2 regions of the Embleya sp. NPDC127516 genome follow, and region 2 is predicted to be linked to the other one. Evidence: riboswitches for the same ligand, from Rfam matches in the RefSeq annotation. Region 2 holds a riboswitch; the other holds the start of a gene.
The links. Region 2 has a riboswitch for S-adenosylmethionine ahead of ACIRL2_RS12040 (aminotransferase class V-fold PLP-dependent enzyme). Riboswitches for the same ligand answer to the same signal wherever they lie in the genome.

Region 1: linked by a shared signal. The riboswitch ahead of thrC (threonine synthase) and the one ahead of ACIRL2_RS12040 (aminotransferase class V-fold PLP-dependent enzyme) in region 2 are both predicted to bind S-adenosylmethionine.

What each region holds. Positions count from the first base shown of each region.
Region 1 covers NZ_JBIWJT010000058.1:5,710-21,239, reverse strand. The annotation lists gene ACIRL2_RS49860 (trehalose-6-phosphate synthase) at 1-1,167, opposite strand, end outside; gene ACIRL2_RS49855 (peptidase inhibitor family I36 protein) at 1,396-1,800, shown strand; gene ACIRL2_RS49850 (hypothetical protein) at 1,785-2,750, shown strand; gene ACIRL2_RS49845 (glucosyl-3-phosphoglycerate synthase) at 2,773-3,750, opposite strand; SAM riboswitch class I at 3,943-4,095, shown strand; gene thrC (threonine synthase) at 4,112-5,392, shown strand; gene ACIRL2_RS49835 (ubiquitin-like small modifier protein 1) at 5,389-5,667, shown strand; gene ACIRL2_RS49830 (cold-shock protein) at 6,089-6,292, shown strand; gene groL (chaperonin GroEL) at 6,744-8,369, shown strand; gene ACIRL2_RS49820 (Uma2 family endonuclease) at 8,584-9,171, shown strand; gene ACIRL2_RS49815 (hypothetical protein) at 9,464-10,978, shown strand; gene ACIRL2_RS49810 (ARPP-1 family domain-containing protein) at 10,975-11,982, shown strand; gene ACIRL2_RS49805 (hypothetical protein) at 11,946-12,329, opposite strand; gene ACIRL2_RS49800 (DUF4031 domain-containing protein) at 12,375-12,644, shown strand; gene ACIRL2_RS49795 (metal-dependent phosphohydrolase) at 12,685-13,347, opposite strand; gene ACIRL2_RS49790 (HelD family protein) at 13,429-15,530, opposite strand, start outside.
Region 2 covers NZ_JBIWJT010000005.1:293,198-308,727, forward strand. The annotation lists gene ACIRL2_RS11980 (AMP-dependent synthetase/ligase) at 1-425, opposite strand, end outside; gene ACIRL2_RS11985 (metallophosphoesterase) at 875-1,642, shown strand; gene ACIRL2_RS11990 (SRPBCC family protein) at 1,769-2,203, shown strand; gene ACIRL2_RS11995 (ArsA family ATPase) at 2,211-3,395, shown strand; gene ACIRL2_RS12000 (M48 family metallopeptidase) at 3,456-4,724, opposite strand; gene ACIRL2_RS12005 (hypothetical protein) at 4,741-6,129, opposite strand; gene ACIRL2_RS12010 (NlpC/P60 family protein) at 6,220-7,299, opposite strand; gene ACIRL2_RS12015 (hypothetical protein) at 7,466-7,789, opposite strand; gene ACIRL2_RS12020 (NYN domain-containing protein) at 7,877-9,550, opposite strand; gene ACIRL2_RS12025 (hypothetical protein) at 9,715-9,951, opposite strand; gene ACIRL2_RS12030 (exonuclease domain-containing protein) at 10,207-10,845, shown strand; gene ACIRL2_RS12035 (Lrp/AsnC ligand binding domain-containing protein) at 10,932-11,210, shown strand; gene ACIRL2_RS12040 (aminotransferase class V-fold PLP-dependent enzyme) at 11,621-13,021, opposite strand; SAM riboswitch class IV at 13,256-13,372, opposite strand; gene trpD (anthranilate phosphoribosyltransferase) at 13,502-14,605, opposite strand; gene ACIRL2_RS12050 (response regulator transcription factor) at 14,670-15,083, opposite strand; gene ACIRL2_RS12055 (hypothetical protein) at 15,299-15,530, opposite strand, start outside.

The sequences.
Region 1 (15,530 bases), on a different contig from region 2:
GTTCACCAGCGCGACGTCGGCCAGTCGGTACGCCGCGAGCGAGCGCGGGAAGTCGTCGTTGACGTGCAGGATCAGCGGCTGCCAGTCGCCGGTGCCGAACTCGTCGTCGATCTCCTTGGCCACCCGCTGCACGGCGGCGGTGTACTCGCGGTACTCCGGGAGGTCGTGCCGCGAGGGGTAGGCGAACGCGACGTGCACCACCCGGCCGAGCCATTCCGGCCGGGTGCGCAGCAGTTCGCGATACGCCAGCAGACCGCGAACGATGTTCTTGGACAGTTCGGTGCGGTCCACCCGGACGATCACCCGGCGATCGCCCACCGCCTCGCGCAGCCCGGCGAGTCGGGTGTCCACGTCGGCGCGGGAGGCGCGCTCGCGCAGGAAGTCGGCGTCCGCGCCCAGGCCGTGCACACCGATCTCGGTCACGTGGCCCGCGTGCGTGACGGTCATCGCGTCCCGGTCCACCACCGCGTCGAGCACGTCCGCGCAGCAGTCCAGGAACGCGAGCGCCCAGCGCCGGGTCAAAAAGCCCGCGTGGTCGGCGCCGAGCACGCCCTCCAGGACGAACCGCGCGATGTCGTCGGGAAGCAGCCGGAAGTAGTCCGGCGGCGCCCACGGGGTGTGCGAGAAGTGCCCGATCCGCAGGTCCGGACGCAGCCGGCGGAGCAGCACCGGCACCAGGGTGAGGTGGTAGTCCTGCACGACCACCTTCGCGCCCTCGGCGGCCTCGTCGGCCAGTGCCTCGGCGAAGGCCTGGTTGTACGCCTCGTAGGAGGCCCACTCCTTGCGAAAGCGCGCGTCGAAGACCGGCTTGGACGGGGTGTCGTAGAGCAGGTGGTGGACGAACCACAGGGTCGAATTCGCTATGGCGTTGTAGGCCCGCGCGAAGGTGCCCGGATCGATGTCCAGCATCCGTACGGCCAGGCCACCGGTGTCGTGACCGGCCAGATCCAGCCGGCCCGAGGGGGCGGCCCGGGTCGCGGTGCGATCGGCCTCGCCCAGCGCCGAGCACACCCACACCGCGCCGGTCCCCTGGCCCGCGGTGGACAGTCCGGACACGAGTCCGCCGCCGCCGCGACTGACGGACAGCGTGCCGTCGTCCTCCAGTGAGAAGGACACGGGACCGCGATTCGAGGCGACCAGGACACCAGCGGGAGGGGGAGCACTCATGCCCCGACCCTAGCCACGCTTCCCGGTGCGCAAACCCGGCCCGATCGCCCCCGCGGCTCGAACGGTGTGGCGAGTATCACGTGCGCTTGTCATTACCGGGAGTAGCGGGGGTGTGCTTTCTCTTGACTCGTCGGGCCGATCCCGCCCGGGTTCGACCGGGGCTCTCCCCGCGGACCCGGTCGTTGGACGGGGTCCGAAAAAGGGCGACGGGGCAAGGGGGAATCGGGAATGGGCAACAATCGTGGCCTGGCCGCGGGCGCCGTGGCCGCCGCGTTGATCCTGGCGAGCGGCGCGACACCCGCGGTCGCCGAGGGCGACGGCGCGTGCAACGACGGCGACGCGTGTCTGTACTACAACTCGAACGCCAAGGGCGCGCGTTTCGACCATCGGTACAACGTGGCCAACTACTCGGGGTACCGGTTCATGCCGTCCCCGGACGGCAGCAGCGGCGCGTGGACGGCGGTCAAGAACAACGCGGCGTCGGTGTGGAACAACGATCCGACGCACATCCTGCGGATCTACTACGGCAGCAACTATCAGGGCCCGGTGCAGGAGATCGGTCCGAAGTCCACGGCCAATCTCGATCCGGCGCTGAAGAACAACAACGCGTCGGGCAGTTGGACCGCGCAGTAGTGCGCCCGCGCCGCGTCCCGGGCCCCGTCCTGGTGGGCGTCGTGCTGGGCGTCGTGTTGTGCGCCGCGTCGGCGAGGTGCACCGCGAGCGGCGAGCGCGCGGACCCGGCGGCGCGGGCGCCCGGCCGCGCCGACCCGTCGCTCCCGCCGCCGGGCGCGGTCCCGCCGGCGGGCGAGGTGGCCCGGCTCGACCTGCCGATCGCGGCCCACCTGCCGACCCCGGAGCAGCGCGCCCGGCAGACCGCGGCCGAACAGGTGCTGATCCGGGCCTGCCTGGGCCGGCTGGGCCTGACGTATCCGACCCCCGCTACGACGGACACCGAACCGGTGCTGCGCTCGCGCACCGAGCGCCGGTACGGGGTGGGCGACCCGGTCGAGGTGGCCGGCTGGGGATTTCGGCCGCCGGGAGTGGCGAAGGCGGGCGACAAGCCGAGCGCACCGGCCCTGGGCCGCGAGCTGGAGGTGGCGCTGTACGGCGCCGCGGCGGCGGACGGGCTGCCGCCGGCGCCGACCGAGGGCAGCGATCGGCCGGGACCGGGCTGCCTGGGAGAGGCGCGGTTCGCCCTCGGCGTCGATCCGGCGCTGGAGCGCGCGGCACTGCCGAGCCGGCTGGATGTGGAGTCGTTCGAGCGCTCGCGCGCGGATCCTCGGGTACGGCAGGTGCTCGCGCTGTGGTCGACGTGCATGCGGGGGAAGGGGTTCGACTACCCCGATCCGTTGGCGGCGGGCGGCGATCCGGCCTGGGACACGCCCGTGCCGAGCGCGCGCGAGATCGCGGCGGCGACCGCGACGGTGGCCTGCCGGGCCGAGCACAACGTCGCGGGCACCTGGTACGCGGTCGACGTGGCGTATCAGCGACAGGCGATCGAGCGTGAGGCCGCGGCGCTGACCCGGGTGCGGGCGGCCCGGGAGAACACCGTGCGCAAGGTCGCGGAGGTGCTCGGCAACTGAGCCCGCCGGCCCCGCCCGGCGATCAGCGCTCGACCAGGCGGGTTCGTGCGCGGTAGGCGGGCACGGTCGCCATCGCCGGCCGCTCCCGGGCCGCGACGTCGTGCGTACGCAGCCGGAAACCGCCCTCGTCCCGCTCGAACTGGGTCAGCGCGGTGCTCAGCTCGACCGGGTGCGCGCCGTTCGGGCCGCGCCGCAGCCGGCGCTCGACGGCCTGGAGTATCTCCGCCGCCATCCGGCCCAGCCCGGCCTCGTCCTGGTGGTTGTGCCGGCGCACCCCCACGTCCACCTGGGCCATCGCGTCCAGGCCGACCAGGCGCAGGGTGTCCACGAGCATCGCGGTCTCGACGCCGTAGCCGCACGGGAAGGGCAGTTGTTCCAGCAACGAGCGGCGGGCCGCGTACTCGCCGCCGAGCGGCTGGACGAAACCGGCGAGTTCCGGCCAGTGCAGGTTGAGCAGCGGACGCGCGACCAACTCGGTCACCCGGCCGCCGCCGGCGGGCACGATCGTGTCGCCGATCTCCAGCGGCCGGTCGTACATCGCCTTGACCAGTTGCACCGAGGTGTCGGTGAGCAGCGGGCCGAGGATTCCGGTGACGAAGTCGGCCGAGAAGTCCTTGAGGTCGGCGTCCACGAACGCGACGATGTCGCCGTCGGTGACCAGGAGCGAGCGCCACAACACCTCGCCTTTGCCGCGCACGGCCGGGATCGCGGGCAGGATGTCGTCGCGGTGCACGACCCGCGCGCCCGCGTCCGCCGCGATCCGGGAGGTGTCGTCGACCGATCCGGAGTCGACCACGACCAGTTCGTCCACCAGCGGCGCGCGCTCGATCAGCTCGGTGCGGACCACCTTGACGATGTCCCCGACGGTCGCCGCCTCGTTCAACGCCGGCAGGACGACGCTGACCCGAGTGTCTCGTTTGGCGTCAAGAAGCTTGTCGACGGGCCAGTCCGCGGCGACGGAGGACCGTCGTCGAAGCCAGGCGCTCACCTCGGGCTGCACGTTCGAAATCCCCTGTCGTCGCCGGTGTTCCGGCCTCGGTCACGGCCACCCTCCATCGTCTCGCGAGGTGGACCGGATGATCGACGCGGCACCGGTTCGGTTACAGTCGTCGTCACCGGTAACGACGATCGCACGTCGTGCCGGACAAACGCGGACCGGCCACCTCGCGAAGGGTGTGTCCACCGCCATAGCAGCTCATCCAGAGGGGCAGAGGGAACGGCCCGTTGAAGCCCCGGCAACCATCCGATCGTCATTCCTCGTGACGCGCTTTCGGCGCGAGCGAGCACCGGCGGATCGGACAGGTGCCAAGTCCGGCCCGTGGAACCCCACGGGTAAAGATGAGGACAGAAAGGCCCTCGCCATGGCGACACCCACCGCCACCCGTTCCACCAGCGCCACCTCCACCTCCACCTCCTTCGGTCCGGCCGTCGCGCTGTCGTGTCGCGAGTGCGGCGAACGCACCGAACTGGGTCCCAAGTACGCCTGCGAGTCCTGTTTCGGCCCGCTCGAGGTGGCCTACGACTTCGGCACCGTCACACGTGAGCAGATCGAGGCCGGCCCGCAGAACATCTGGCGCTACGCGCCGCTCCTGCCGGTGTCCGCGGACGTCGCGTCCCGGCCCAATCTGAACCCCGGTTTCACCAAGCTGGTCCGCGCCGAGAACCTGGGCCGCGAGCTGGGCATCGCGAAGCTGCACGTCAAGGACGACTCGGGCAACCCGACGCACTCCTTCAAGGACCGCGTGGTCGCGATCGCCGTCGAGGCCGCGCGCACGTTCGGCTTCACCACCCTCTCCTGCTCCTCCACCGGCAACCTGGCCGGCGCGGTGGGTGCCGCCGCCGCCCGGGCGGGCCTGCGGAGCTGCGTGTTCATCCCCTCCGACCTGGAGGCCGGCAAGGTCGTCACGGCGGCCGTGTACGGCGGCGAGCTGGTCGCCATCGAGGGCACCTACGACGAGGTCAACCGGTTCTGCTCGGAGCTGATCGGCGACCCGGCCGGTGAGGACTGGGGCTTCGTCAACGTCAACCTGCGGCCGTACTACGGCGAGGGTTCCAAGACGCTCGCGTACGAGATCGCCGAGCAGCTCGGCTGGCGGCTGCCCGAGCAGATCGTCATCCCGATCGCGTCGGGTTCGCAGCTCACCAAGATCGACAAGGGCTTCCGCGAGCTGATCGCGCTGGGGCTGGTCGAGGACGCGCCGTACAAGATCTTCGGCGCGCAGGCCACCGGGTGCTCCCCGGTGGCCGCCGCGTGGAAGGCCGGCCACGACGTGATCCGCCCGGTGCGGCCGGACACGATCGCCAAGTCGCTCGCGATCGGCAACCCGGCCGACGGCCCGTACGTGCTGGACGTGTGCAAGCGCACCGGCGGCGCGGTGGAGGACGTCACCGACGCCGAGGTGGTCGAGGCGATGAAGCTGCTGGCCCGCACCGAGGGCATCTTCGGCGAGACCGCCGGTGGCGTGACCGTCGGCTGCCTGCGCAAGCTGCTCGCGTCCGGCGCGCTGGACCCGGACGCCGAGACGGTCGTGCTCAACACGGGCGACGGCCTCAAGACGTTGGACGCGGTCACGCCGACCACCGGCGCCACCGCGACCATTCGACCCACTCTGGAATCCTTCCGAAAGGCCGGCCTGGCATGAGCGTCTCCGTTCGCATCCCGACGATCCTGCGCACCTACACGGGTGGGGCGGCCGAGGTGTCCGTCGAGGGAAGCACCCTCGCCGAGGTCCTGGACGCCCTGGAAAAGGACCACACCGGAATTCGCGCACGCATCCTCGACGACGAGGGCAAGCTGCGCCGCTTTGTGAATCTGTACGTGAACGACGAGGACGTGCGCTTCGCGGACGGTCTCGCCACCACGATCCCCGACAACGGCAGCGTTTCGATCATCCCGGCGGTCGCCGGCGGTTGCTGACGCGATAGGCGACCTTGTCGATCTTCATCGGCACGGACCACGAAACGGAACCGAGAAATCCGCCGTCCGGAGCACCGGGCGGCGGATTTCCTCTCTCCCCGGCCGACGTGCGTTACACGTGTTTACCCGGGTCCATTTCCCCGCTTTGGCGGCGTTGCGTCGGTAAACCCGTGGTCGAGATCACACCCGATATGTATCGAAAGTCGTTTTCCTGACGTATTGAAATACGGCTTTCCTGGTGATTCACGAAGAATGCGAGCTTTATTCACTCGGGAATTCTCGTCCGATTGACCTGTTGCTCCGGGCATCCGTCCGGATACATTCAGCCGCGGTCGTAGCGGAAGGCCGGGTCCTTCTGGATACGAACCCGGAGCTGCGGCGTGCAGTATCCGTGAAAGGGCCAGTAACAGGGGAGTTAGGAATGGCTCAGGGCGCCGTCAAGTGGTTCAACGCGGAGAAGGGGTACGGCTTCATCGCGGTCGACGGTGGTGCGGACGTTTTCGTCCACTACAGCGCGATCCAGATGGACGGGTACCGGACGCTCGAGGAGGGGCAGCGAGTCGAGTTCGAGATCTCGCAGGGGCAGAAGGGGCCGCAGGCCGACATGGTCCGCGTCACCGCCTGAACCAGGGGGCATCCGCTCCTCTGCTTGAAACGGTCCACACCACGGACTGCACGACACATCGCAGCACAACACTTGTCCCGATCTCTCGTCCGGCCTGTTGTCCGATGGTCGGATCGGATGCGTATCGGGTGTGATCAGCGACCGGGGCCCGGCCTTCCCGCCATGCGGGGGCCGGGCCCCGGTCGTTGTACGTGCGGCCGTGCGGACCCGCGCTTCGTGCGACACGCGCGGGGGTGTGCGCGGACGGGTCGGGACCGGCCGTTGCGCTTGCACTCGGCATGGTCGAGTGCTAATCATTGGCGTTAGCACTCTGGATGTGAGAGTGACAGAAACGGACCGAGCCGGTGAGGCTCGGCACCCGTGAGGGAGGGATCCTCGCGGTGGTCGGGTCGTCCGTCGCGGGCACCTGTGCGGTCCGGCACTCACCCCCGTTCTGGGAGGACTTCACCACATGGCCAAGATCATCGCGTTCAACGAGGAAGCGCGCCGCGGCCTCGAGCGCGGGATGAACCAGCTCGCCGACGCCGTCAAGGTCACGCTGGGCCCCAAGGGCCGCAACGTCGTGCTCGAGAAGAAGTGGGGTGCGCCCACCATCACCAACGATGGTGTGAGCATCGCCAAGGAGATCGAGCTCGAGGACCCGTACGAGAAGATCGGTGCGGAGCTGGTCAAGGAGGTCGCGAAGAAGACGGACGACGTCGCCGGTGACGGCACGACGACCGCGACCGTCCTCGCCCAGGCGCTCGTACGCGAGGGCCTGCGCAACGTGGCCGCCGGCGCGAACCCGATGGCCCTCAAGCGTGGCATCGAGAAGGCCGTCGAGGCCGTCTCCGAGCAGCTTCTCGCGCTTGCCAAGGACGTCGAGACGAAGGAGCAGATCGCCTCCACCGCCTCGATCTCCGCCGCGGACCCCCTGATCGGCGAGATGATCGCCGAGGCCATGGACAAGGTCGGCAAGGAAGGCGTCATCACCGTCGAGGAGAGCAACACCTTCGGTCTCGAGCTCGAGCTCACCGAGGGCATGCGCTTCGACAAGGGCTACATCTCGCCGTACTTCGCGACCGACATGGAGCGCATGGAGGCCGTCCTCGAAGACGCCTACGTGCTCATCGTCAACTCGAAGATCACCTCGGTGAAGGACCTCCTCCCGCTGCTGGAGAAGGTCATGCAGTCGGGTAAGCCGCTCATGATCATCTCCGAGGACGTCGAGGGCGAGGCCCTGGCCACGCTCGTCGTCAACAAGATCCGCGGCACCTTCAAGTCCGTCGCCGTCAAGGCGCCGGGCTTCGGCGACCGTCGCAAGGCCATGCTCGGCGACATCGCCATCCTCACCGGTGGCCAGGTCATCTCCGAGGAGGTCGGCCTCAAGCTCGACACCGCGGGTCTCGAACTCCTCGGCCGCGCCCGCAAGGTCGTCGTCACCAAGGACGAGACGACCATCGTCGACGGTGCCGGTGACTCGGACCAGGTCGCGGGTCGGGTCAACCAGATCCGCGCCGAGATCGAGAACTCGGACTCGGACTACGACCGCGAGAAGCTCCAGGAGCGTCTCGCGAAGCTGGCCGGCGGCGTTGCCGTGATCAAGGCCGGCGCCGCGACCGAGGTCGAGCTCAAGGAGCGCAAGCACCGCATCGAGGACGCGGTGCGCAACGCGAAGGCCGCCGTCGAAGAGGGCATCGTCGCCGGTGGTGGCGTGGCCCTGCTCCAGGCGTCGACCATCGCGTTCGACAAGCTCGAGCTGGACGGCGACGAGGCGACCGGCGCGAACATCGTGCGCCTGGCCGTCGAGGCCCCGCTCAAGCAGATCGCGGTCAACGCCGGCCTCGAGGGCGGCGTGGTTGTGGAGAAGGTGCGCAACCTGACCCCGGGTCACGGCCTCAACGCCGCGACCGGCGAGTACGTGGACCTCATCGCCGAGGGCATCATCGACCCGGCGAAGGTCACCCGTTCCGCGCTGCAGAACGCCGCGTCGATCGCCGCGCTGTTCCTGACCACCGAGGCTGTCATCGCCGACAAGCCGGAGAAGAACCCGGCCCCGGCCGGCGGCGCTCCGGACATGGGCGGCATGGACTTCTGATCCGCTGAGGATCGGTAGACCCGCACGGTCTTGACGCGAGAGGCGGTCCCCTTCGGGGGGCCGCCTCTTTCGCGTTCCCGGGACGGATTGCGGCGGTGTTCGAAGCGTGTTCGCTCGTTCGAGTGGCGGTGGCGACTTACCCTGAAATGGTCTCCGGGCGGCACATAGCGTCGCTCCTGCTACAGCGCGGACCGAGGTGGATGAGGTGGACGACATGACCGCACCCGTGATCGAGGCGAGCGACACCTGGCACCGACTGGTGTCCACGTGGCAGGAGCTGGACGTGCCCGACGGCTGGCGCGCCGAGATCACGGGGGGAAGCATCGTCATGTCGCCACCGCCGGCAAATACGCACAATCTGATTGCGTCCCGCCTCCAGCGGGCGTTGCTTACGGTCACCCCGGAGAACTGTGAGATCTTCCAAACGCTCGGTGTGAGTATCGCGCCGATGTTTCGGCTCTACATCCCGGACGTCGTCGTGATGCCGGTCGACGACATCGGGTTGGATCCCGAACACGACACGGCGCCGACCCCGGCACGGTGCGCCCTCCTCATCGCCGAGATCACCTCCAAGGACAATGCGGACCACGATCGGGTAACCAAGCTCGAGGCCTACGCCCGGGCCCAGGTGCCGCTCTACCTGCTCATCGACCGCTGGGACAAGGAGGGTCCTTCCGTGAAGCTCTTCTCCGCGCCCGACGGCAGGAGATACCACGGGGAACTCCGGGTATCGATCGGCGAGTCGATCACCATCCCCGAGCCTTTCGGAATCGACCTCGATACGTCGCTCTTCGGGGTCTGATTCGACTCGACCGATATTGGCCGGCGTCGGCGGCACCTCGCTCGTAGGCTCGTGGTGCGACTCCGGGAACTACGCGTTCCTTCTGTCTTGGCGTACAAGCGCTTTTGGGGTGCTTGGGGTTCGAATCCCTATCCGGGACCCGTGACCTGCCCGGAGTCGCGTGCCATCGCACCCGGGGAACTGCGTGTTCGTACAGAGCCGTTTCCCATGGGTCGGAAGCGGTCCCAGGTTCGTCCGGGGACCACACACCGGACCCGCGACCTGCCCCGGGTGCCCACGGGGGAGCCTTTCGATGACCGAGATCACCCGCGCCCTGAGCGCCGACAATCCGGCCCGCGCCGAGGCCGCCGCCACCGTCGTCCGCTTCCTGGACGTCGCCGTGGCCGCGACCGGGCGGGCCTCCTTCTACAACACCCGCGACGAGCAGCTCGCCTTGGAGCAGGACGCGCACCGCGCGATGATCGCACTGGACCGGCGGTTGTACGCGGGTCTGGTGTGCTCCCCCGGAGCCACCGACCGCAGCCGGCAGCTCGGCGTGCTGCACCTGCTCGACACGCCCGCGCGCGAGGACGACGGCACCGCCGTGTACGACGCGGTGGCCGCGCTGACCGTGCCGCGCCGACTCAAGCTGTTCGGGCTGCTGGCCGAGCGGCGGGTCAACAACGCGCGGGTGCGCCGGCTGATCCTGCGCAGCGTCCTGGGCTCCGGCTCACTGGAGTTGTGGTCGGTGCGCTACCGGGACAAGCTCGCCGGCGCCCTGCGGCACGCGTGGGGTCTTCGGCTGAGCGGCATCCTGCGCTCGATCCTGACCAAGCAGCTCGCCGGCGCGGAACTCGACCCGAAGGAACTGCGCATCCTAGCCCGCGAGCTCGACCGCTGGGCGCCCGACCCGGCCGACGCCGCCGTCACGCGCGAGTGCGTCGCGTTCGTGCTCGGCGCCGACGGCCCGTACACGCTGCCGCTCCCGGTCGCGTATCGAGCCGCCCGCACCGACCTGGACGCGGGCGCGGCACTGCCGCTGGAGACGCTCGAAGGGCTGCGCGGCCGATTCCACCCGGACGAGAAGCCCGCGCGCGTCCTGGCGCTGACCGCCGATCGGCTGACCGTCGGCCAGCGGCTCGCCGGACAGCGGCAGGCCGAGCGCGCGGGCGTCGAGGTCGAGGTCGACCTCGACCGCTACGACGCGGTCCGGCTCTACCTCTACGCGTTCGCGACCGGGATGACCGACGAGGTCGCCGCGGCGCTGGATCGGCGGGCCGCGGCCGGTGCCGCCGGGCTCGACCTGGCCGGCCGTCGGATCGCCCTGGTCCTGGACGGGTCCGCCTCGATGCGCGGTGGCGCCGATCAGCCGCTGCGGCCGATCGCCACGGTGCTCGCGCTGCGCGACGCGCTGCGGGCGGCGGCGGGCGAGTGCCACGACGTGTGGATCGGCGGCGCCCCGGACGGCCGACTGGTGCGACCCACCGGCGCCACGGCGGCGGCCGAGGCCCTGGTCGCCGCGCTGCGCACCGGCGCCGAGCTGATCGTGGTGATCGGCGACGGCTACGAGAACGCGCCCGCCGGGCGGTTCGCACAGGTGCTCGACGCCGCGCACACCCTCGGCGTCGCGGTGCCGGTGGTCCAGCTCTCGCCCGTGCTCGCGGCCGAGGCGGGCGGCCTGCGCGGCTACGCGCCGAACCTGCCCACGGCCCCCGTCCATCGTCCCGAGGTTCTCGAACTCGCTTGGTGCCGGCTGATGTTGGCCGCCGACCCGGCCGCCGCCGTACCCGCCCTGCTGCGCCTGGCCCACCTGGAGGTGACCGGATGAACACCCTCGCCCACGACGCGCTGCCGATCGGCGACCTGCTGACCGGCTGCACCCTGGGTCGGGTGCAGAGCGTCGGCCGGATGCAGGTGTTGCCGCTGCTCGGCGACACCTGCGACGCGCCCGCAGTGACGCTCCCGACCGATCTGTGGATCGGCACGAGTGGCTACGGCACGCTCACCTTCGTCAACCACACGCCGAACGTCGCGCTGGTCCCGTGCCACCTCGCGGTGATCGTCGAGCAGAGCGCGCAGGACCACGCGATGCCACGCGCCGCCATGGTCGAGCCCTCGGATCGGCTCGCCTTCGACGCGGCGATGTGCGTCCAGCAGACCCAGCCCGGGCTGATCCCCGAGGCGCCGCGGCCGCTCGCCGTGCTGCCGCTCGCGCTGCGCGCCGCCGCGTCGGCGAGCGCGGACGCGGACGGGTACAGCAGGTTGTGGCCGGCCGTGCAGCGCTTCAACGTGTCCTCCGGCCTCGCCGAGACCGGGAACCTGGCGCTGTTCCTGAAGCACTTCGCGCTCGAGCTCGAACGTTTCGTCGCCGAGTTCGAGTGCGTCGACGAGCAGGTGGGCGCGGTGGTGCTGCTGGACGGCGAGATCGCCGGGATCGAGCGGGCGCCCTCGCGGGCGTACTGGTCGGCGATGTGGGAGCCGCTGATCCGGTTCTGCTACGGCGCGGAGGCGCTGCGTTACGGCCTGCACGACGCGGGTGATCCGCCGCCGAGCCGGACCGTGCTGAGCCTGCCCGGCCGCGACGGCGCGGCGGCCGGCGACCCGTACGACGTGCTCGCCCAGGCGCTGCGGGTCGCCGACGCCGAGGAGCGGCGGCGCGCCGAGCACACGCTGGACGCCGCCGGCGCGCAGGTGGTGACGGTGACGCCGGAGCACACGGCCGCCGGTGTCACCGTGGGCCGGGCGCAGAGCGAGCGGCTGGTCGGCGCGTACGCGGTCGGCGGCGACCGGCCGATCTACGCGTCGTTGACGGCGCGCTCGTTCGGCGGCTGAGTGGGCGCGAGGCCGCCGAGCGGGGCGATCACCTCGGCGTCCCGTTCGCAGACCCAGTGCGGGTCCTCGCCCAGCTCGGGTTCGAGGTAGAGCGGGTGGTCGTCGTGCCGCGGGCACGGCGGCCACACCGTGCCCTGCTCGGTGAGCGCCTCCTGGACGTCCTGGCCGATCAGTCCGGGGACGTACGCGGCGCCGTCGGGCCACTGCTCGACCCACCACTTGCGCTCGACCAGCGCGTGCTCGACCACGGTCACGGTCTCGGGGGTCTCGACGCCGTGCGTGCGCAAATCGGCCAGGACCAGGGCGCGGGCGGTCAACAGGGCGACGTCGGTCGGATCCTTGCTCATGGTCCACAAGTGTGCGCGATCGCGGCGTATACGAGAATCGACGGCGTGGCACTCCTCATCGATCCCCCGGCCTGGCCCGGACGCGGGCGGCTGTGGTCGCACCTCGTCAGCGACGTCTCGCACGCCGAACTGCACGCGTTCGCACGCGAACTCGGCGCGCCGGAGCGTGCGTTCGACCGGGATCACTACGACGTCCCGGCCGACCTGTACGCGCGGGCGGTGGCGAACGGGGCCGAGCCGGTCTCCAGTCGGGAACTGGTGATCCGGCTGACCCGGGCGGGGCTGCGCCGGCGCAAGCGGTACCGCCCGCGCTAGACGCGGCGGCGTCCGCCGTGCCGAGCCGGCAGGCGCCGGGTCAGGACTGCTGGCGCGGGATCGTGCCCTCGAGTCGTTCCAGCTCGGCGCGCATGTTGTAGCGGGCCGCCTCCTCGTACCGTGCCGCGCCCAGGCGGGTGTGGAACAGCCGGGGCAGCGACATCAGGTCGCGCAGCACGGCGGCGCGGGCGGCGCGGAACGCCTCGTCCGGAACGAACGCGTACTCCTCGCGGACCGCCGCCGTGTACGCCTCGTAGCGCTCGCGGTCGGCGGCCAGGATGGCCAGGTCCGCGTCGCACAGGACGTGCGCGTTGTGGTCGTGCTCGCCGGGCGCGTGCTCGGCGGTCACCCGGACCAGGCGCACCGTCTCGGCCACCAGGGCCGGGTCCACGCCCGCCTCGCGCAGGCCGCGCTCGGCCAGCCGCGCGCTGCGCTCCTCGTTGTCGGCCCGGGCCGGGTCGTAGACCGCGTCGTGGAACCACGCGGCGAGCACGACCGCGTCGGCGTCGTCGGCCTCGTAGGCCAGTTCGCCGACCAGGTCGAGCACGGTGCGCAGATGGTCGGTGTCGTGATAGCGGCGGTGCGGCTCGGCATAGCGCGCCAGCAGGCTCTCGACGACGGCGCCCGCCTCGGCGTGCTCACCGACGAGCCGGGCCCATTGGTCCCGCAGTGTCACAGTCGCGGACTCCTGGATACGTTCCACCCGGCCAGCATGGCAGAACGAGCGAGCGAAGCCGACCACCAACCGGTTCGACACACGCGGTTCACTCGTATTGGATGCCCGTCACCGATGCGGCAGGACCGGTACCGCCAGCGGTTCCGGGAGCGGGCGCGCGTGCAGCACGACCAGCGCGGACACCGCGCGGGTGAGCACCACGTAGAGCCGGCGCAGCCCCTGGGCCTCGGCGTCCACGATCTCGGCCGGTTCGGCGACCGCGACGTGGTCGAACTCCAGACCCTTGGCCAGTGACGCGGGCACCACGCTGATCCGGGCCTCCTCGGCGCCGCCCTCCTCGCCCAGCACCCGGTGCGCGGCGCCGGTCGCGCGCAACGCGTCGGCGACCTCCGACACCCGCGCGTCGGCGCAGATCAGGCCGATCGAGCCTTCGTGCGCGAGCAGTTCCAGGGCCGCGTCGGCGGACCGGGCGGCCAGTTCGTCGGCCTCGACCGGGCGCAGGGCGAGTGCGCCGGCCGCCTGGCGGACCGAGGACGCCGGGGCCAGGCCGGGGGCGATCACCGGCAGCAGCCGGCTCGCGAACTCCAGGATCTGGAGCGGCACTCGGAAGCCCCGGGTCAGCTCCTCGACCCTGGCCCCCTCGTGCCCCAGGTGGTGCAGCGTCTGCGCCCAGCCGAGGGTGGCCCACGGCGTGGTGCCCTGCGCGATGTCGCCGAGCACCGTGGCCGAGCCGGTGGAACAACGCCGGCCCACCGCGCGCAGTTGCATCGGGGACAGGTCCTGCGCCTCGTCGATCACCACGTGTCCGTAGCCGCCGGTGCGGTAGAGCAGGTCGGCGGTCTCGTCCACGAGCACCGCGTCGGCCACGGTCCAGCGCGCGGATCCCACCCCGCGCGGCGGCGTGGCCCAGCCGATCGCGGCCTGTTCGTCGGCGGTCAGTACGCCGTCCGCGCACGCGGCCCGGAACCCGGCGTCGCCCAGCAGCCGGAACACCAGCTTGAGCGGGTCCACCGCGGGCCAGATCGCGTCCACCGCCGCCTTGACCGGTCGGCTGCGCGCGACCGCGTCCTGGACCCGGTCGTCCGGGGATTCGCCGCGCTCCTCCATCTTGGTCAGCAGCGCGTGCGCGAGCCGTTGGCGGAGCATGTCGCGCGCGGCGCCGTAGCGCACGTCGCGCGTGCGCAGCGCGGCCACCAGTTCCTCGACCTCGTACACCGCCAGTCGCCATGTGCGCGAGTCGCGGACCACGGCCACCGACTCGGTCGGCGCGCGCAGCCCAGACCACACCGCGCGCCGGAGCACCTCGGCCATCCGCGCGTCGCCCTTGATCGTGCCGGACTCCGCCTCGTCGAGTGCCCGGACCTTGATCTTGGAGGTGCGGGTGACCAGGTCCTCGACGGTGGTCTGGCCGACCTCGATCTCGCCGAGCGCGGGCAGCACCTGCTGGATGTAGTCGAGGAAGGACCGGTTCGGGCCGACCACCAGGGTGCCGCTGCGGGCGAGGCGGTCCCGGTAGGCGTACAGCAGCCAGGCCACGCGGTGCAGGCCGACGGCGGTCTTGCCGGTGCCGGGCGCGCCCTGGACGCACAGCGTGCGGCCCAGGTCGGAGCGCACGATCTCGTCCTGCTCGGGCTGGATGGTCGCGACGATGTCGCGCATCGGCCCCACGCGCGGGCGCTCGATCTCCGCCGCGAGAATCCCGCTCGCGGTGTCCGCCTCGTCCGGGTCGCTCAGGTGCTCGTCCTCGAACGCGGTCAGCTCGCCCGCCGTCCAGCCGAACCGGCGGCGCAGTTCGACGCCGAGCGGCTCGGCGCGGTTGGCCCGGTAGAAGGCGCGGGACAGCGGCGCGCGCCAGTCCACCACCATCGGGTCGCCGAGTTCGTCGTGCACGTGTCGGCGGCCGATCCAGAAGGACTCGACCGGCTTGCTCGGGTCGGCGCTCACCTCGACCGGTTCGACGCCCTCGACGCCGTCGGCGAACCGGCCGTCGACCCGGCCGAAGAACAGCGGCGAGCCGGCGTGGTCGGCCAGCGCGGCGATCCGCTTGGCGATCAGGTGTTGTGCGGTCTCGTTGGCGACGGCGGTGGCACCGACATCGCGCAGGTCCAGTGCCTCGGTCTCCTCGCGCATCCGGCGCAGCGCGGCGCGGGAGGAGTCGAGGTAGGCGCGTTCGACGGCGAGCGCGTCGTGGGTGGGCAGGGCGGGGCCGG
Region 2 (15,530 bases):
AGCTCGGGCAACCGCTCGCGTGCCCGCTCGACCGCGCCCTCGTGCGCCGTGTTCTCCACGATCACCGCACGCGCGCCCGAGTCGGACAGGATCCACTCGAGCTGTTCGGCCGAGGAGGTCTCGTAGATCGGGACCGAGATCGCGCCCGCGCACCAGATGGCGAAGTCGATCAGCGTCCACTCGTAGCGTGTCCGCGACATCAGGCCGATCCGGTCGCCGGGCTCGATGCCCGCCGCGATCAGGCCCTTGGCGACTTCGTACACCTCGGCCAGGAACCGGGTCGAGGTCACGTCGGTCCAGCGTCCGCCCACCTTGCGGGCGAGCGCCGCGGCATCCGGTGCCTCCGCGGCGTTGCGCTTGATGAGGTCGGTCAGGTTGCCCTCGGCGGGAACCTCGGCCAGGGCCGGGACGCTGCACTCGCGCACTGATGCTCCTCGTTGCGGTCTCGGCGCCGGGGGTTCGGCGCTGCCGTTTGCCGTTGTCTGTGTCGCCGGCGGGTCGTACTCGCCGGTGGCTCGCCGGTCCGTCCGCGGTCCGTTTCCGCGGTCCGTCGCCGGTCCGTCTCTGCGCTGGGTCTCTTCGGGTCTCGTCGGTGCGGCTCGTCGGTGGCTCTTGCCCGTTTCGTCGACGGGGGCAGACGTTACTGGCAAGTAGGTCCGGGGGACAGAGGTCCCGATGATCCTGTGCCCCGTCTCACGCCACGGACAAGCCCACGCCCGGATCGACTCGGATCCCGTGCGGGCGCCCGGGGCCCATCCGTCCCGATTCGGTCGTGCATGTCGAGAGTATCGATTCGTCGCCGAGGGCGGGTGTGACGGAGGCAACCCCACCGCGCCGTCGGTTTCGGTTCCGGCCCGTCAGTACAGTGACCGACATGCGGGTCCACGTGGTGAGCGACGTCCACGGCGCTGCCGAGGCACTCGCCCACGCGGGCGACGGCGCCGACGCCCTGGTGTGCCTGGGCGACCTGGTGCTCTTCCTCGACTACCACGATCTGGACCGGGGCATCTTCACCGACCTGTTCGGTGTGGAGAACACCCGCAGGCTGCTCGCGCTGCGCAACGCCCGCCGGTTCACCGAGGCCCGGGAGTTCTCCGGGGCACTGTGGGCGGGCGTGCCGGGTGGGGCCCGCGCGGCGATCGAGGAGGCGGTGCGCCGGCAGTACGCCGCGCTGTTCGCGGCCTTCCCGACGCCCACGTACGTGACCTACGGCAACGTCGACGTGCCCGACCTGTGGCCGGACTACGCGCGTGAGGGCGTGACCGTGCTGGACGGCCAGGTGGTCGAGATCGGCGGTCGCACCTTCGGCTTCGTCGGCGGCGGGCTGCGCACCCCGATGCACACGCCGTACGAGATCTCCGACGAGGAGTACGCGGCCAAGGTCGCCGCGGTCGGCCGGGTCGACGTGTTGTGCTGCCACATCCCGCCCGCGGTCCCGGACCTGACCTACGACGTGGTCGCGCGCCGGTTCGAACGCGGCAGCGAGGCGGTGCTGCGGGCCATCCACGAGACCGGGCCGGATCTGGTGCTGTTCGGTCACGTGCACCAGCCGCTGCGGGCGCGGATGCGGATCGGGCGTACCGAATGCGTCAACGTGGGGCATTTCCAGGCCACCGGGAAACCGTACGTCCTCACCTGGTGAGCCGGTGCCGCGTACGCGCAGGTCGGGCACGATAGCCTTCGAGCGGATCGGCTGTACCCAAGCATCCGGTGATGTTTGTCCGGGACAGCCACAACGGCTACGCGAGCTTCCGGAGGACTCCTCACGATGGCTGAACGGACCAGCTCGACCATCACGATCGACGCCACGCCGGCCGAGGTCATGGCCGTCATCGCGGGGTTCGAGGGCTATCCCGAGTGGACCGGCGAGGTCAAGGAGACCGAGGTCCTCGAGATCGACGAGGCGAGCGGGCGCGCGGTGCGCGTGCGCTTCAAGCTCGACGCGGGCGTGATCAGCGACGAACACGTGCTCGGTTACACGTGGGACGAAGACCGCGAGGTGCGCTGGACCCTGGTGACCAGCCAGATGCTCAAGGCGCTCGACGGTCGCTACGCGCTGCGCCCAATCAGCGGCGGCACCGACGTCACCTACGAACTGACCGTGGACGTCAAGATCCCGATGCTGGGCATGCTCAAGCGCAAGGCGGAGAAGGTCATCATCGATCGCGCCCTGACCGGGCTCAAGAAGCGCGTCGAGAGCTGACCCGGCGGTGACGCGGGTCCTGTTGGTCACCGGCCTGCCGGGAGCCGGACGCACGACCGTCGCGGCGGCGACGGCGGTCGCCTCGGCACGGGCCGGGCGACGCACGCTGCTGCTCGCCGCCGACGGCACCCGGGACATGGACGCGGTCCTGGACGTGCCGGTGAGTACCGACGCGTCCGACGTGCTGCCGGACCTGACCGTGCAGCGAGTCGGCGCGCGGGCCGAGTTCGAGCGCGAGTTCCTGCTGGTCCAGGGCCAGTTGGGCGCGGCGCTCGCGGTGGTCGGGGTGGATCCGCTGGATCCCGAGGAGATCACCGTGCTGCCCGGGGCCGGCGATGTGCTGGCGTTGCGGGTGCTCGCGCGGGCGGTGAGCGCGCGGCGCCACGAGCTGATCGTGGTCGACCTACCGGCCGTCGAGCGCGCGGTGCCGGCGCTGGCGCTGCCGGAGGGGCTGGCGCGCTACCTGGACCGCCTGCTTCCGGTGGAGCGGCAGGCGGCCCGGGCGTTGCGGCCGGTGCTGGCGGCGGTCGCCGGTGTGCCGATGCCCGAGGACTGGGTCTACGACACGGCCCGGCGGGTCACCGCCGAATTGGCGGTGCTGCGCTCGCTGGTGGCCGCGCCGACGACCACGGTGCGTGTGGTGCTGCGACCCGGGACGGTCGCGCTGGCGGCGGCGCGGCGGGCCGCCTCGGCGCTCGCGCTGTACGGGCACCGGATCGAGGACGTGATCGTGAACGGGGTGGGCGCCGCCGACTCGCCCGATCCGGCGGTGCGTTCGCGGGCCGAGGTGGCCCGGGAGACGGTGGACGCGCTGTGCGCGCTGTTCCCGCGGGTGCCGTTGGCGCAGATCCCGACGCTGACCGCCGAGCCGCTGGGCGCCGCCGAACTCGCGGACGTGGCGGCTCACTTCGGCCCGGTGCGGCCGGGCGGCCCGGCCGAGGACGAGCACCTGATCGAGCGCGACGGCGAGCGGCTGTCGCTGCTGCTGCCGCTGCCGGGCACCGATCGCGACGACCTGGACCTGCTGCGGCGCGGCGACGAACTGGTGATCACGGTGGGCCCGAACCGTCGCCTGATCAAGCTCCCCTCGGCGCTGCGACGTTGTGTCATCGAGGGCGCGGGGCTGCGGGACGGCATGCTGCGCGTGCGCTTCGTCCCGGACCCGGCGGTGTGGATGCGCTCGTCGACGTAACGGCGACGAGGACGCCGACGCCGGTGATCGACGCCGGATCCCGGGCCGGCCGCGTCCGACCTACCCCTTGCCGTGCAGCCGCTCCCAGTCGCGCGCGAGCGCGATGCGCTCGGGAGCGGACGGGTGTGAGGCGAACAGGAACTGCAGGATCGGGTTCGGGGTGACGTTGGAGCGGTTGGCCACCGCCAGGCTGTGTTGCATCCGGATGAAGGCCGCCGGGTCGCGGGTCAGGTCGAGCGCGTGCACGTCGGCGCGCGCCTCCAGGCGGCGGCTGATCAACATCTCGCCGGGTCCGGCCAGTGTGCCGATCACGGCGACCGCCGCGAGCAGCAGGGCCAGCGAGCGCGGATCGCCCGCTTCGTCCGCGCCCGCCCGGCGCAGCAGCGGCGCGCACGTCATCAGCAGGCCCAGCGCGCAGACGCCCGCCGCGAGCGCCGCCGCGCCGATCAGCGTGCCGTGCAGCACGTCGTTGCGCTTGGCGTGCCCCAGCTCGTGCGCGGCGATCAGCTCCACCTCGCGCGGATCCGCGTCCCGCACGGTCGTGTCGTAGACCACGATCCGCCGGGTCGAGCCGAATCCGGACACGTACGCGTTGAGCGCGGTGGTCCGCCGCGACGCGTCCGCGACCAGGACGTCGCGTACCGGCACCCCGTCCCGCTCCGCCAGTTGCATCAGCGACGTGCGCAACTCCCCGTCCGGCATCGAGTGGAACTTGTTGAACGCCGGTTCCACCACCAGCGGGTACAGGAACGAGATCGCCACCACCAGCAGCGCGCCGGCGCCCGCCGCGAGCAGCCAGCCGGCCCGGGGCAGCGCGCGGATCAGCGCGTACAGCCCGAGCACGACCATCAGCAACAGGCCGGTGGACATCGCGAAGCCCTTGGCCAGGTCCAGCCACCAGCTCCCCCACGACTGCACGGACAGGCCGTACCGTCGCCGGACCACCTCCAGGCGCGCCGCGAACGGCAGCGTCGCCAGCCGGCCGATCAGGGCCAGCGCCAGGCCGCCGAGCAGGATCCGCCACACCCATCCGCCGCCGAGCGGGCGGGCGACCGCCTCGATGATCCGCGCGCCGGCGGGGGTGAGCCCGAGCACGAGGGAGACCACCAGCGACAACGCCATGGACAGGTAGGCGGGCGGGCGCGCGGCCCGGGCCAGCGAACGACCCCGGGCGATCTCGGCGGCGGTGAAGTCCCGGGCCGCGTCCGGGTGGGTGAAGCCGCCGGGCGGCTCGGCCAGCGGGCGCCACGGCGTGGTCACCACGACCGCCACCAGCAGCAGCACGCCCGTGCACACCAGGCAGATCAGCAACAACCGCTGGACCGACATGCCCGCCACGCCCCCGTCATCCGGCCTGCGTCCGCAGGTAGTCGAGCCAGGTCCTGGTGAAGGAGTCGGGGTTGGTGCCCAGGACGGACACCATCGCCGACGCGAGCGCCGAGGCCGAGTCGGGCGCGTCGACCCCGGGCGGCCGTTCGGCGCCGACCGTACGGTACAGGTCGACCAGCTTGGCCTGGCCCCACCGCTCCGCGATCAGTTTGCACGCCAGCCAGCCCATCTCGTACGCCTGGGGCAGGTCCTCCTGCGTGGTCTCGAAGCTCGCGTCGGCCGGCAGCCGCTCGGGCACCTTGCCCGCCTTGACGTCGCGGCGCAGTTCGGGAGCCGCCGTGCGCATCGTCTGCGCCGAGTCGAGGTAGCCGACGTAGTCCGCGAAGCCCTCGGAGAGCCAGGTCGGCGTCCAGGCCCGGGTGAACGCGCGGCTCGCCACGTGGGTGATCTCGTGCGTCATCACCACCCGGCGCTCCAGGTCGCCCAACTCGCGGAACGCGTCCGGATTGACGATCACCCGGTCGGCGGCCGCCGCGTCCGCCGCCGCGCCGCGCTCACCGGTGGTCACCGCCGCGATCCTGGCGTACTTGCCCGGTTCGGCGCCCAGCAGCCGGGCCATCTGCACCTGGGTGCCGGGCACCACGACGACCGTGCGCCCGGGCCAGGACTCCCCCCAGACCGCGCTGACCCGGGGTACCGCCTGGTCCGCGATGTCGGCGAACTCGCGCATCACGTCGCGCGTACCGATCCCGAGCACGGTGCTGTGCGTGCCCTGCACGACGGTGACCGGGCCCAGGTCCCACACCTGGGCGGGAGCACGCATCCCGGCCCCGGCGCCGTCGGTGTCGGCCGCGAGGTACCACGTGCCCGCGCGCAGCACGAAGGTCAGGTATTGCGGCACCCGCACGGGCGCCACGTCGTGTCCGGTGATCCGGTAGAGGAGGTCGACGTGCGCGGTGAGCACCGGGGCGCCCAGCGCGCTCTCGCGCGCGGCGGAGAGCTCGAACGCGTCGGGGGTGACGACCTCGTACTCCCAGCCGGCGAACGGCACCTCGGCGATGTTGTCGAAGACGCCGATCTGGGACTGCCGGAACTCCGCGCTCTGCGGGTCCAGGGTGCTCGTGAACGCCTCGCGATCGCGGGACAGGACCGCGCCCGAACGCCGCTCCAGCAGCGCCCCGATCGCTATCCGGCGCGCGTTCGCGTGCTGTTCGTCGCCGTCCGCGGTGGTCCGGCCGGGGGTTTTCGAGGCCCCGGAGTGGACGCCCGGAGGCGCGTCGGTCACCGTGTCCGCGATGAACCGGGTGACCCCGAGGACGGCCCCGAGCTGGGCGAGCGCACACACCACGATCAGGACCGGCAGCAGGCTGCGGATCCGGCGCGCGGCCCGATTCGGGTCATCCACCGGTCGATCGTAACGTGGGCGCGACCGGCGCCCGGTCCGCGCCGGGACCGGGCCTGCGACGAACGTGGTCCCCCGACGGGCCGGGGGCGGTCAGGCGGGGCGAACGACCTTGGCGATCGGCATCGACCTCAGCGGCGCGTAGCGCACGTTCGTCCCGGGCTTGGGGGCGTGGATGATCCGCCCGGCGCCGACGTAGACGCCCACGTGGGTGTATCCGCCGAAGTAGACGACCAGGTCGCCGGGCCGGATCTCGGCGATCGGGACCGCGCGGCCCGCGCCGGCCTGCGCCTGCGACGTGCGCGGCAGCACGACGCCGGCCTGCCGCCACGCCCAGCCGGTCAGCCCGGAGCAGTCGAACGAGTCGGGGCCGCCGGCGCCCCAGACGTACGGCTTGCCCAGCGCCCTCGTCGCGGCGGCCACCGCGATCGCCGCACGGCCGTCGAGCGGGGCCGTCCGGGCATCCCGCGCCGACCCCGTCCGGGCCTCGTCGCGCGAGGCGCGGTTCGGATCGGTGCCATCGGCGAACGCGCCCGCGGACCCCTCGGCCGGCCCGTCGGCAACCAGGAACCGGGCCCGATCCGACGCGTCGAGCGTGTTCAGCAGTTCCCGGGCCCGGGTCAATTTGCTCTCGACGTCGGCCCGCTTGGCCGCGAGATCCCTGCGACCAGCCTCCAGCGCGGCGAGCGTGTCGGCGGCCTCGCGACGCTCCTGGTCCAGCGTGCGCCGGGTGGACCGGGCACGGACGACCGCGGCTTGCTGCCGCTCGGCGAGCCGATCCAGGGCGGACGCCCGGGACAGGTACTCGTCCGGGTTCTCGGACATCAGCAGCGCGAGCGTGGGATCCACGCCGCCGCCGCGGTACCGCGCCGCCGCCATCGAGCCCAGGTCGCCCTGGAGGACCACCAGCTCGGCCTGCGCGTCGGCGATCCGGCCCTGCGCGCGAGCCACCTGCTCGCGCAACCGCTCCTGCCGCTCGGCGAGGCCGTTGTACTCCTCGGTGGTCGCCTCGGCCTGGTGGTACAGCTCGCCGATCCGCTGCCGCACCTGCTCCTGGGAGGGCGCCGGGTCGGCGTACGAAACGTTCGACGCGAACGCGACCGCCGTGACGGCGGTGGCGGTCAACACGGTGACCCGGGTCTTGCCGGCCCTCGGCCTGCGATGGGACGCCACGGAGGTGGGCTCCTTCTCCGAGCCCGGCTACCCGCCGTCCGGGCCGGACGGTCGAGTGCTCGGGCGCTCGACCGGCGACCTTAGTGACCCAAACATGATCACTTCAAATCAATCGGCGAATTCCGTGTCGCTCTTCGCCAATTCTCCGAAAAAGGTCACCCGACGGTCACCTTTCGCGCTCGACCGATCGACGGACGCTCGGCATCTCGCCGTTGTCGCGCGGTTGCGCGCCGGCCGCCGCGAGCATCCCCTCGGCCGCGAACAACCGCAGCGCGGTGAGGGTTTCCTCGTCCAACTCGGCGTAGTCGAGCTGATCGGCGTGCTCGCCGTACTCCCCGGAGTCGGCGTATTGCGAAATAAATGATAATTCGGACGATATACCGGAATCGATCGAACGAACGCTGATCAACGCCGGCCCGATCGAGGCCGGAATCGCGCAACCGGCGCCGGCGCGCCCTCGGCCGCGGTGCGTACGACAGGCGATGCGCATGTGGCTTCTCCCCTTTCGTCGACTTTCCTCGTCAACGGTAGGGAGCGGCACCGACACGCGGTGCGAACGGCGCCCGGGCGCCAGGGGTCAGCCGCGGGTGAGCCGGCGCAGCAGCATCGTGGAGGGCACCGGGCGGGCCCCGGCCTTGCGCACGCCCTCGGCCACCTCGCGGTCGGTGGAAACCACCACGACCGGGCGGCCCGGCGGCTCGGCCCGGACCAGCCGGCGAATCAGCTCGTCGGCCGTCTCGCCCGGCTTGCTGAACATCACCCGCACCCCGCGTGCGGGGGCCAGCAGCACCGGCGCGTCCAACTGCGCGCCGTCGAACACGCACGTCACCTCGCAGCCGGTCTGCGCGGCGAGCCCGGTCAAGCCGCCGACCAGCCGGTCGCGCTGCTTGTTCAGCGCGAGCGTGGGATAGCCGGTCTTGGTCACGTTGTAGCCGTCGATCACCAGGTGCGCCTGCGGCAGCGCGAGCAATTGGTCGAGCAGCGCCGGGTCGTCGCCCTCCAGCGCGCGCTGCGCGATGTCCTTTATCCCGGACGCGCCCGGCACCACCGCGTCCACCATGTCGGCGGGCCGGATGCCCACCGGCGGCAGCGCGAGCTCGCGGCGCAGCCCCTGGGCGGCCTCCAGCACGGTGTCCAGGAGCAGCCGGACCCGGGTGTCCTCCATGCTGCGTCCCTCGCGGGCCGCCCGACGGCTGGCCTCCAGGGCCGATTCGACCTCGGCGACGCGACCGCGCAGGCGGCGCGCCTCCTTCTCCGCGGCGGCGACCGCAGCCTGCGCCTCGACCCGCACGGCGTCCAGCTCGGAGCGGGCCCGACGGGCCTCCTTCTCCTCGTGCTTGGCGCTGCCCTGGAGGCCGCGGACCTGGCGGCGCAGGTGGTCGGCCTCCTTGCGGGCGGTCTCCAGCTCCGCGCGCAGCCGTTCGTGCTCGGTCTTGGATGCCGCGCGCAGTACGCCGACCTCGTGCTCGAGGCGGGACAACGTCTCGGCGGCCTCGGCCTCGGCGCGATCGGCGGCGGCCTCCTTGGCCGCGTCGCCGGCGGTCTCGATCAGTCGGACCCAGCCGCGCGGGCGCAGCAGGTACGCGGCGGCGGCCACGTCGAGCGGGTCGGCCGCGGCGGGCACCTTGCCGGCCTCGAGCGCCTCGGAGATCTCCGGCAGGCCCTTGCGAAAGCGCTCCGCTATGCGCTGCCGGAACACCGGGTCGTTCTCCAGCGCGGCGGCCAGCGGCGTCGCGGCGAACTTGGCCCGGCGCTGGTGGGTGAACCGGGCGAACCGGCGCAGCGGTCCGGGCACCTCGTCCGCGGTCATCGTGCCGAGCGCGTCCGCGGCCACCGAGATCACCCGCACCCGGACCGCCTCGGGCAACGGCCCGGACAACACCTCGGGCTCGACGACCTGCGGATCACCCCGCTCCGGGTCGGCCCCGACGGCACCGGGTTCGGCGCAGGCGTCGGCATCCGCGCCGGCGGCGACACGGGGTTCGGCGGTGGGGTTCGGATCGGCCTCGGCGCTCGCCGGCCCGGCCGGATGCGCGTGGGCCGCAGGGGCGGCGGGCCCGTGCGGCTCCGGATCGACCGCGTGGTCGACGGGTGCCTCCGGGGCGGCCTCGGAGTCGACGGACACCGGGTCGGTCTCCGCCTCGGCCCGGGGTTGCGCGTCGAGGTCGGGCTCGGCGGCCGGCACCGCCTCGGCGGCCTCGGCGGCGTGCGCAGGCGTGACCTCGTCCGCGCGGGTATCCGGTCCGCTCACTGCTCCTCCGGTCCTTCCCGTTCCCTTGAGGCCCCTCCCCGCGTCACCGTTGCCGGGACGCCGACGCCTTGATCATGGCGTGTTCCGGAGCGGGGACGGCCGCGCCGGGCCGCCCCGATGCCGAAACGATGCACAGTCCCATTGTCGCCGCACGGTCTCGGCACTCAGCTCGCGTCGGGTCGCGCCACCAGCTCGACGGAGTCGGTCGCGTTGCACCAGCGGCAGCGCACCGACTCGATCTCGTCGGAAACGATCTCGCGCTCCTCGACCCGGGCGACGCCCGCGAGGTCGAGGTGGGTGAACTCGACCGCCTTGGTGGTCCGCGTCACGTCGAACCGGGTCAGGTTGCCGCACAGCGAGCAACGCCACCGGGTGTCCTCGGTGGGGGCCTGGATCGACATGCGTGTTCCCTTCCTGTCTGGTCTGCGAGCGTCTGCCGGTCCGCGAGCGGCCCGCGTACACCCATGATGCCGGGCGGCGAGAGGTACCTGGGCGCGGCCGTGTCGGGCCGGAAACGTACCGTCCGGTACATGAGCAGCACCGCGCACCGGGATTGCCGGTCACGAGGTTCGGCGAATCAGGGCTTGCCGGCGGCCGACCGGCCGCGGCGTTCCCGCCCGCCGGACAGTATCGCCCCGGGCCACGAGTTGCGAACCATGCCCGGGTCCCGAGCGATTCGTGACGAGGTGGAGCGCCAGGTGTTCACGGTCGTCGATCTGGAGACGACCGGCCTGGATCCGCAGGAGGCGCGGATCACCGAGATCGCCGCCGTACGCCTGCGCGGATCGGACCGTCTGGGCGAGTTCGCGACCCTGGTCGCGCCCGGCGTACCGATCCCGGAGTTCATCACGGACCTGACCGGGATATCCGACGATCTGGTGGCCGACGCGCCACCGCTGCGGCTGGTGTTGCCGGCGTTCACCCGGTTCGCCGAGGACGCCATCCTGGTCGCCCACAACGCCCCCTTCGACGTGGGCTTTCTGCGTGCGGCGAGCCTCGCCTGCGACGCGCCGTGGCCCGATCTGCGGGTCGTGGACACGCTCGCGCTGGCCCGCGCGTTGCTGCCGCCGGGGACGGTGCCGAACATGCGTCTGGGCACGCTCGCGCGGTACTTCGAGGCGCCCACCGACCCGACCCACCGAGCGCTCGCCGACGCCCGGGCGACCGCGCACGTCCTGCGCGCCTTCATCGGCCGGATGCACGCGAGCGGCCGGCACGAGCTGTCCGACCTGCTCACCCTGGGCCGGCCGGCCGCACCCAGGGTGTGGCCGGAGCAAACCACTCCGATCGGGTGAAGCCGCGGTCTCGCCACCGACACTCCCCGGCGCACGTGCGCCGACTAAGCTCGGGCACCTTGTCGTCGAGAGCCGGAGGACTACCCGTGATCACCGCGATCGTGCAGGTCAAGACGCGTGTGGACCAGACCCCGGAAATCGCGGAGGCGATCGCCGCGATCGAGGGCGTGAGCGAGGTCTACTCGGTCACCGGAGAATTCGACCTGATCGCCATGGTGCGCGTCCGCGCCCACGACGACCTGGCCGACGTCATCCCCGGCCACCTCAACAAGGTCCCCGGCGTGGAGGCCACCACCACCCACATCGCCTTCCGCACCTACTCCCAACACGACCTCGAAGCCGCCTTCGCCATCGGCCTGGAATAACCCCCGGTCCGGGCGCCCCCAAAGCGCCCGGACCCACCCCGCCCAACACTCGAACCCACCCCCGGCAAGGCCACCCCACCCCGGGCCGATTCCAGCCCACCCGGCGCACCCGAAACCGCAGCCCCACCGCCCAACAACACCAAACCCAGCCCACCCGGCGCTCGAGGACACCCACCCCGGCGCACCCAAAACCGCAGCCCCACCGCCCAACAACACCGATCCAGCCCGTCCGGCGCTTGAGGACACCCCCGGCAGGGCCGCCATCCCCCGGGCCCGGGCGCAATCAACACCCCAGCCCCACCGCCCAACAACACCAATCCAGCCCGTCCGGCGCTTGAGGACACCCCCGGCAGGGGCCACCCCAGCCCGTCCGGCGCTTGAGGACGCCCGGCCGGCGAGGCCAAAACCCCCTACGCCGCAGGCAATTGCCGCACAGAGCGCGGGTCCGCGTCCGGAACGCACCGCCCCCCATCGACCGTGTAGCTCCACAACGCCCCACGCTCCACGATCTCCCGCACCGCCCCCGCAAAGCGGTCCAGGTGCTCGACGGGCGTGCCCAAGCCGAAGCTGACCCGGATCGCGTTGAGGTTCTGCTCACCCTCGGGCGCGTCCGGAGACCCGCACTCGCTCGGCTGGTCGGCCCGCCCGCCCAACAGGTGCCGCACCAGCGGATGAGCGCAGAACAGCCCGTCCCGCACACCGATCCCGTACTCCGCCGACAACACCGCCGCGAACCGCGAGCTGTTCCACCCCTCGACCACGAACGAGAGCACCCCCACCCGGGCCGACTCCGGCCCGAACAGCTCCAGCGTCCGCACCGCCGGAATCTGCGCCAGCTGCGCCCGAAGGCGCGCGAGCAGCGCCTCCTCGCGGGCGACCAGCGCCGCCGGCCCCGCCTCGGTGATCGCCCGACACGCGGACGCCAACGCGTAGGCGCCGATCACATTCGGCGATCCCGCCTCGTGCCGGGCCGCACCGCGCTGCCACTCCACGTGGTCCCGACTGACCGCCTTGCTCGCCCCGCCACCGGCCAGGTACGGCTCGGCCGCGTCCAGCCAGTCGCCCCGCCCGGCCAACACGCCGGAGCCGAACGGCGCGTACAGCTTGTGCGCCGACAGCGCGATCCAGTCCACGTCCAGGTCGGCCACCGACACCGGGTGGTGCGGCGCCAGTTGCGCGGCGTCCAGCACGATCCGCGCGCCGTGCCGGTGCGCGACCTCGGCCAGTTCGGCGACCGGGAAGAGCTCACCGGTCACGTTCGAGGCACCGGTCACGCACACCAGTCGGGGCCCGTCGCCGGACCCGGCGAGCGCCGCCTCCAGCGTCGCGACGGCCTGCGCCGGCGAGGACGGCGCGGCCAACTGGGTCACCCCGGCGTGCCGGCGCCACGGCAGCAGCGCGGCGTGGTGCTCGGTCTCGAAGACGAACACCCGCGTGCCGCGCGGCAGTACCGACGCGAGCAGGTTGAGCGAGTCGGTGGTCCCGCGGGTGAACAGCAGTGTGTCGTCGGCCCGCAGCCCCAGGAAGCTCGCGACCGTGGCCCGGCTCTGCTCGTACAGGTCGGTGGACAACTGGGACAGGTAGCCGGCACCGCGGTGCACGCTGCCGTAGTAGGGCAGGTATGTGGACACGTCGTCCCACACCCGCTGAAGACACGGCGCACTCGCCCCGTAGTCGAGCGCGGCGTACTCGACCTCGCCACCGGTCACCAGCGGAACGAGCACGTCCCGCCCGACCACGGGCAGCGGCGCGGCGATCGCGACGTCACAGTCGAAGGCGGCGGAGGAGGCGGAAGCGGTGTCGACGGTCATGGCGAAACTCCTCGGCAGGCACGGAACACCGAGGCGAATGTCGCTGAATCGACATTGAAACGCACCGGGTGATCCGCTGGTGAAATGTGGTCTCGGAAAAGCGACGCGCGACGACTCAGCGCGTACGGATCAGGGCGATTCGCCCGTTTCGAGAAAGAGATTTCACGCCATCACATGCTCCCCAGGTACAGGACCCCCGGGTCACATGGAGCAATTGCCTGCCGTCATGCAAGGGGTCCGCGCTTGCCGGGGCGCCTTACGACGCCCGGCCGTGTCATCACCCGGGGCACCCCACCGCGGAGCGAGGGTTGCCGGACAGCAAGCCGGGGCTTCCCACTGTCACTCGTGACCTGCGCAGAATTATTACCAGACGGAGCGCCCCGCGCAACGACGGCCCCACCATTCCCACATCCTGGACGGCACGACGCCGGGCGGGTCGGCCACGACCACGCCCGGCGTACGGTCTCCCGCCCGGACCCGCTATCCCCGCGCGAACGACCGGGTCGTGGCCACCCAACGATCCAGCGCGGCCTGCGCCGCGCCCGAGTCGATCGCCTCGGCGGCCCGATCGATCCCGGCCGCCAACTGCTGGGTCAACGATCCCTCTCCCGGGCCCAACGCGGCCAGCGCCGCCGCCGAGTTCAACAACACCGCGTCGCGCACCGCGCCCTGCTCGCCCGCGAACAACTTCCGGGCCACCTCGGCGTTGAACGCCGCGTCGCCGCCGCGCAACGACTCGATCCCGTTCAGCGGGATGCCCAGGTCCCGCGGGTCCACCCGGTCCTCGCGCACGTCGCCGTCCCGCACGATCCACACCTGCGACGTGGTCGTGACGGTCAACTCGTCCAGCCCGTCGTCACCCCGGAACACCAGCGCGGTCGCACCCCGATCGGCCAGCACACCGGCCACGATCGGCGCCATCCGCAGATCCGCGACCCCGACCGCGTGGAACCGCACACGAGCCGGATTGGTCAACGGCCCCAGGAAGTTGAACGTGGTCGGCACCCCCAGCTCGCGCCGCGCCTGCGCGGCGTGCCGCAGCGACGGGTGGAAGCGCTGGGCGAAGCACAGCGTGATGCCCGCCTCCTCGGCCGTCCGGGCCACCTGCTCCGGGGTCAGGTCCAGCACCACACCGAGCGCCTCGAGCACGTCGGCGGCACCGCTGGACGAGGACGCCGCCCGATTGCCGTGCTTGACCACGGTCTCGCCCGTGCCCGCGACCACGATCGCGGACATCGTCGAGATGTTCACCGTCCGCGCGAGGTCGCCACCGGTGCCGACGATGTCGACCGTACGGCCGGGCACCTCGATCGTCGACGCGTGCGCGTACATCGCCCGCACCAGACCCGAGACCTCGTCCACGGTCTCGCCCTTGGCCCGCAGCGCGATCACGAACCCGGCCACCTGCACCGGCGTCGCCTCGCCGGTCATGATGTGGTCCATCGCCCACGCGGTCGCGTCGGCCGGCAGGTCGTCGCCGCGCATGAGCGTCGCCAGGAGGTCCCGCCAGGAACGGGCCGCCGGGTTGCCGCCGCTCTTGTTCGTAGAGGCCGAGGCGCCCATGGTCCGCTCCCGCTGTGTCATCGGATGAGTCCGCGACAGCGTACCCACCGCGCCCGTCGCGGCCGGGTGGTTATCCGGGATGCGGTCAGGCCGGCTGGCGTCCGGCGATCCGACCCCGGATCAGGTCGGCCGCCGCGTCCGCGAGCGTGCGCGGATCCAGCGGGTGGGCGACCACCGCGTCCGCCCGGCACCACGTGGCCAGCCACGCGTCCTGCGGACGGCCGACCAGGGTCAGCACCGGCGGGCAGTTGTAGATCTCGTCCTTGAGCTGACGACACACACCCATGCCACCGGCCGGGGCGGTCTCCCCGTCCAGGATCACCAGATCGATGCCGCCCTTGTCCATCGCCTCGATCACGGCGGGCTCGGTGGCGCACTCCAGGTATTCCACGAACGGCACGTCGACGGCGGGCCTGCGCCCGAGCGCGAGGGTGACCTTCCGTCGGGTGTTGCGGTCGTCGCTGTACACGAGGACGGTCATGGTCTCGCCGCGCGTCATGTCCACCTGCCTGTGTCTGGGCTGCGTGTGTTCAGGGCTGCATATGTTCAGGCTGCGCATGTTCGGTACGGGCAACACTCGGATCGACCCGGATGTTAGCGCTTTTCGGCACGAAAATGTGTGCCTCGTCACGCGCTCGTCACGCGCTCGTCCCGCTCCCGGCCGGCCACGGTCCGGCCCGGGCGACACCGACCGCACCCCCGACGCGCCCCGAATCACCCGCGCGCGAGCACCTCGTAGCCCTCGGCGTCGCCGCCCAGGCGCTGGGCCAGCCCGGCCATCCGGGTCCGCTCCCGGGCCGGCTCCAGGCCGGTGATCACCTGCTGCCGGGAGATCAGCACCCGCAGCGGCCGCTCGTCGGGGGCCGGCGCCACCACCCGCCAGCCGTCCGGCGTCAGGATCCGGGCCGCCTCGTCGGCCGCCGCCAGATCCGGCAGCGTCAGCACG